Regions from separate parts of the Alteromonas sp. HB246098 genome, predicted to be linked through region 1. Evidence: predicted binding sites of a transcription regulator. Region 1 holds the regulator's gene; the other holds the start of a gene.

Evidence for each region. Region 1 encodes LexA, which represses DNA repair genes until DNA is damaged. Its sites were predicted from a motif close to TACTGTATNNNNATACAGTA; they were not measured.
Region 2: ACYTPF_RS11585 (YebG family protein) is a predicted target of LexA. The motif match lies at 1,597-1,616, and genes of this name have one in related genera.

Annotation. Positions count from the first base shown of each region.
Region 1 is NZ_JBTZUG010000004.1:118,006-121,175, forward strand. Features, by position in the region: gene ACYTPF_RS10450 (glycerophosphodiester phosphodiesterase family protein) at 1-1,010, opposite strand, end outside; gene lexA (transcriptional repressor LexA) at 1,251-1,877, shown strand; gene coxB (cytochrome c oxidase subunit II) at 2,460-3,170, shown strand, end outside.
Region 2 is NZ_JBTZUG010000004.1:365,081-368,250, reverse strand. Features, by position in the region: gene ACYTPF_RS11590 (GAF domain-containing sensor histidine kinase) at 158-1,393, opposite strand; gene ACYTPF_RS11585 (YebG family protein) at 1,662-1,949, shown strand; gene ACYTPF_RS11580 (ABC transporter ATP-binding protein) at 2,197-3,000, shown strand; gene ACYTPF_RS11575 (ABC transporter permease) at 3,000-3,170, shown strand, end outside.

The DNA.
Region 1 (3,170 bases):
GGATTATTAACTAATTGCTCAGCGGTGACGCCATCTTCGCCATCTGCGCTTTGGGCGCCATATCTATCGTCTAGATACACCGCTTGATTGCCGAAAGCTGGTTCATTCTCAATCCAGTATTTCACATCTGCTAAGTTAAATGACTGGGGCCAGACATTTTCTGGTTCAATGCCTGCTGCTTTGTATTCATCTATCATCTTTTGAGCATATTGTTGCTGTGTGAAACCATCAAAAGGCATTTGAACAGATGGCGTTTTAAGCTCTGGTGTCATTTTCACATTTAACTTTTTGAACAGTTCTATACTTTCTGCGTGTGTTAACAGGGTACCTTTTGATGAATATAAGTCTGTGCGCCAGTTTGCTGTACCATCTAAATACTCATCTACAGTGGTTGCATTTGGGTTCGCTGCGTCCATTTTACCTTTTAGCGTTTTGAATTCTGCGAGTGTTATATCGCTGGTGCAGCACTGCGCTTGGGCGGCAATGCCATTTTCAGGGTCGGCCGGTGTAAAGGGTACAGAGCAATTATCAGCCAAATCGGTTGAGAGTATATTCGTTGTAGTATGCAAGTCACACTGCGAATGCCTGCACACTAAAGCTTTATCTTTAGTAAATGTAACGTCACACTCTACTATTCCTGCGCCAAGTTTTGCCGCTGATTCGTAGGCTTCTTTCGTGTGCTCCGGGAACTGCAGTGACGCTCCACGATGCCCAATTGAAAAATCTGTTTTATAAAACGGGCCTTCACTACATTGTTGTAGTGCACTCTTTAGCTCTCCATCATCCATATCCTCTACAAGAAAAGATGGGCGCGCCCCTATCTGTATATTCGGGGCCTCTCCAGCCGGTACTTGAACGATAACAGGAACTTCAACTGTTTCGACCACGGTTACTGTGTTTTCTACAACTACCTGTTTTTCTACCTCAACGACTTCTACAGAGTCGTCATCACACGCTGCTAAGCTTAGAGTGATGACTAATACCGTGAGTATTTTTTTAGTTAGTTTCATAGATTTTCCATTGTAATTAATGAATTAAGTTTTATTTGTAGGGTAATTAACATCTGCCCAAAATTACGCTAAGCGTTGAGCGTGTCAGTTTCGTGATAATGGGGTTACGAATTAGCTACATTTTTTATAGGAAATAAAGAATGTTAAAAGCACCTCGAGCTTTTCTCACAAGGCTTACTACTTGTTATTTGTTTTTAGGTGTATATACTTACAGGAACTGTATGAACAGACAGGTCTTTTATGCGCCCACTCACAGCTCGACAAACTGAAGTTTTAGAACTTATTAAAACAACCATGCAAGAAACGGGAATGCCGCCTACGCGTGCGGAAATTGCTCGTCAACTTGGTTTTCGTTCTGCCAACGCAGCAGAAGAACATTTGAAGGCATTGGCGCGTAAGGGCGTAATTGAAATTTTGCCTGGTACCTCTCGTGGTATTAAGCTCAATATCCCCCTTGAGGACACTGCACCAGAAGAAGAAGGCCTGCCCCTTATCGGGCGCGTGGCGGCTGGTGAGCCAATTTTGGCGCAAGAGCATGTAGAATCTCACTACAAGGTCGACCCTGCTTTGTTTCAGCCTCAGGCTGACTTTTTACTTCGTGTAAACGGCATGAGTATGAAGGACATCGGTATCTTGGATGGCGATCTTCTTGCTGTGCATCGCACGACTGATGTCCACAACGGTCAGGTAGTTGTAGCGCGGGTGGATGAAGACGTTACGGTTAAGCGTTTAGAAAAGCGCGGTCGTGAAGTATTACTTCATGCTGAAAACGAAGAGTTTTCGCCAATTAAAGTAGACCTTGCTAATGAGCCTTTTGCTATAGAAGGTATTGCCGTGGGTGTTATAAGAAACGCCGACTGGATGTAAGGTTTTAGCATCTTCAATCAAAAGCGGCGTATTAGCCGCTTTTTTTATGTCTTTTAGTACCAAATTTTAGTTAATTTTCTTAGTTTAGCGTTTATTGGTATGTTTCAAAATTATGAAATCTGACATCACCATTGTATGAAAGATATGCGCTATTTGGCCCGAGTACAGAGTGGCTAAAGCACATTTATTATTTGAAAATTTGTTTGAAAAACACGAGAAGCGATGTGTTAATTGTTGATTTTGTGACCAAATAAAGCTTCATCCTTATCAACTCCCCGTTCAAAATGCGCGTTTGATTTTTTAAGCGCCGTCAGCACGCCTTATACCCACTCTACCAAAATTGTAACGCAACCCTGCCACATGAAATGATTAAAAATTAACCTCTTCATTAAATTTTTAATAGAAAAGACTAGACGGCACGGCATTATTGCGCAATTCTTATACAGAGATTAACAAAATAATAACAATGGCTCTAAATTTGTTTTACAAGTTGAGGTGATGGGTCAATCGTTCGCAAACCATTTGGTAGGGCAGCGCGCAAAATAATCAGCGTTTTTGGTCTTGCTATTACGGAGGTGCTGAGTGAAACAACTAACGACCGTTTTCGCAAAGTGGTGTTCAACAATACCGTTTTTGCTTTTTTCCCCGTTACTTCTTGCGCAAGAAGTTAGTGAAGAAGTCTCTTCTCTTAATTTAAGACGCGGTGCCACCGACATCAGCGGGCAGGTTTATGATCTGCATATGCTGATGTTTTTTATATGCGTAGGGATTGCGGTAGTCGTATTTGGGGTGATGTTTGCCTCAATGTATCTTCATCGGAAGTCTCGTGGCGCTAAGCCCGCTAACTTTCACGAAAACGTGAAGGTTGAAATAGCATGGACCGTTGTTCCTTTTCTTATTCTAATTTTTATGGCTGTGCCGGCGGCGAACACGCTTATTGCAATGGAAGACACGTCTGAGCCTGACATGACAGTGTTAGTCACGGGCTCTCAGTGGAAATGGCACTACAAGTACATGGACAGCGACGTGGAATTTTACTCACTGCTTGCTACTCAGCGTGAGCAAATAGAGAACAAATTTCAAAAAACCGACAATTACTTGCTTGAAGTTGACCGTCCGTTAGTCATTCCAACTGGGAAAAAAGTACGTTTTCTTATTACCTCTGACGACGTTATCCATTCGTGGTGGGTTCCAGATTTTGCCGTTAAAAAAGATGCAAACCCAGGCTTTATTAACGAGTCATGGGCCAAGGTCAATGAGCCGGGCATTTATCGCGGGCAGTGCGCAGAACTT
Region 2 (3,170 bases), 250 kb from region 1:
AGTACAGCCGACTGTATGGAGACAAGGAACGAATTGGGATGGCTGTAAGGGCGCGCATTATACGCATACAAACATCGTTGCACAAGCATTAATCAACTTTTGCAATCATTTTGCGCTTGTCATTATTTAAGTAGTTTGTACCAATAACGTTTCGCGGTTAATGCGAAACGCTTTTATGTGGAATAGAAGAAACACGGATTAAAGGAAAGCAAAAGGTAAATTCTGTGCCGTTAAAATCAGAAGTCACGCTCAGTGAACCTTGGTGCGCTCTTGCAATTTCTGATGCGATAAATAACCCCAACCCTAACCCGTCGTTTTTTACACTGCTTTCTTTACGCCAGAAAGGCTGAAAAAGACGCGCCTTAGACTCATCAGATATTGGTGTACCGCTATTTTGCACACTGAGAATAAAATCGTTTCGGTTGGTGATGACTTTCACATATACCGGATGGGCTTGGTCACCGTGAACCAGTGCATTTTTCAGTAAATTAGATAAAAGCTGACACACTCGCTTTTCATCACAGACCAGCTGCTCGGTGATATCGATATGCGTTCTGATAGTGCAATTAGGGTAATTAGTAGCTAGCTCTTCAGCCGTATAATTCAACTGTTGCGCTAAACTGACTGCTTTGGCCATTTTCACAGGTAGCCCTTCGCCCATACGGCTATGAGTAAAGTCCATCGCATCTTCAATTAAACGCGTCATCCTCTGCACACTATTTTTCATTCTCGACACTGCTTTAAATACAGGTACTTGAACAGTGCTGGCTATTTGACTGTCTTTTATTATGTCGTCAAGAAAGCTGATACCAATTTGAATGGAAGATAAGGGCGTCCGAATATCGTGGCCTAAAATAGCGATATACTGTTCTTGAAGGCGAGCAATATTTCTTGCATCAGTAAGTTGCGCCTGTGAACGCTCCATCTGGTCTTTTAATAAAATTTGGCTAGATATAAGTTTAGCGAAAGCGCTAATTTGCCCGTGAACAAGTTCGTTGCGTAACTCCCTAGGTTCTGGGTCTAGGCCGCAAAGCGTTCCAAAAAAGTTACCATTTGCATCGTATATGGGGTAGGAGAAATAACTTTCAAAGCCATACATAATAGGAATGGGATTATCACAATATTCACTATCAGCAGATGCATGATTAATGACTATCTGTTTTTTGCTAGCTCTGACGGTTCTACAAAAGGTAGTTTCAATTTCCAAATGATCGCCAGGCGTTAGACCAAATTCTGCATTATCTAATACGGCACACATTGTCCATGCTTCTTCGGTGACTCTCGCAACACAGATAAAACGCAAATCTAAGCTACTGGCCAATATTTGCATTATATAAGGGACTGCTTCGATTGCGTCGATAGCCTGAATATTTTGCTGAACAGCTTCACTCACTACCATAACTTTAGAGTTCCTTTTTTCGAGAGTGTGCTTATGAACACTACATTTCTACTGTTCCAGGTATGTAGGACGCTGAAATAAATTACTAATTTACGGTTCCCCGAGGACTTTGAATCCAAGCGTACATGAAGCTCCCAAACTACACTAAAGTATAATCAGCAGCAATGTTACCGATAATGACAAGAATATTTTCTACTTACTGTTTATTTATACAGTATTTTACTGTACAGTTTTTGTGTCTTTAATAAACAGGGGACCTACCATGGCCATTACCACACAGTATGTTGTTACGCACAAAGGGGTAGAAAAATTGGTAACTACCGACAAAAAAGAAGCGGATCAGTACGATAAGATGCTTGATGCAGCAGATAACCTTGCTGACTATATTCACGCGAAGGGCATAAAGCTAGACGATAGCGTAGTTGAAGAGCTCACAATTATGCTGGCGAAAAACAAAGATAAAGTCGGCAAAATCTTTAAAGGCGCTACAGCAGAAAGCGTATTAGAAGATGAAAGCGCAGAAGTAGTAAAGCTACAGGCCAACGGCTGATAATGTAGCTCAACTCCCCCTTTATGTCGTTATGATAAACAATAAGTAAGAGCAACTGCCGCTTTAAATGCGTAAGTTCTGATAACATAACTTCGCAAAATGATGTTATTTGATAACATCACTTTAAAGCGGTGCTACCTCCCGTTACTTGCTTCTTGCTAGCTGAAATAAGTTGGTAAACAAGTAAGAAACAAAGTATCGCCTTTGCTAATGTGAACATAAGACATATATACAGGTCGGGCTTAGCGTGAATACCATCAATAAAAACAATAGCACTCATTCCCAGTGCAACGCAGTGCCTAAAAAGCACAACGCATTAATAGAAGAGTGCAACCCAGCAATTGAAGTAAATAATTTACAGTTTTCGTACAGTAAAGAAAGCCCGCCCGTCATTGATATAAAAGAATGGCAGGTGCCACAAGGTGAACATGTTTTTCTATCAGGCCCTTCGGGTAGCGGAAAGAGTACATTGCTTAATTTACTATGCGGTACTTTGGCACCCACCCAAGGCGACATAACCTTGTTATCGCAGCCCTTCTCTTCCTTATCAAACCGTCAGCGAGACAAGTTTAGAGCACGCAATATTGGCGTTGTCTTTCAGCAGTTCAATCTTATTCCGTATCTTTCTGTGGCACAAAATATTAACGCTGCAGTGTACTTCGCAAATAGTAAAGTAAGTAAAACGGCAGGAGATGATAAGCTTCTCCATTTACTCGACAAGCTACAGCTTCCTTCACAAGTACTACACGCAAAGGCCGATGCCCTAAGTATAGGCCAGCAGCAGCGTGTAGCTATAGCCCGAGCGCTTATTAATGACCCACAGTTATTAATTGTCGATGAACCGACTTCGGCGTTAGATAGCGATGCGCGAGATAGCTTTATGTCGCTGTTAAAAGATGTTGCAGATAAGAGCACCATGATTTTCGTTAGCCATGATAAAGCCATGGAGAGCTATTTTGACCGTCATTGCAGTATCAGTGAATTGAGCCCAAGTACGAACCACGCAATATCCTCAGTCGGTGGCATCGAACAAGCACAGGAGCGTGCGTAATGCTAAGTACCATTGCTATTGAAAGTCTAAAGCGCAGGAAAACAACGGCAATACTTACGCTGTTAAGCATTACCATCAGCATTAGTTTACTTCTATGCGTTGATATTATTCGCAGCCAAGTGAAAACCAGCTTTACGCGAACAGTGTCCGGCGTCGACCTTATCGTTGGT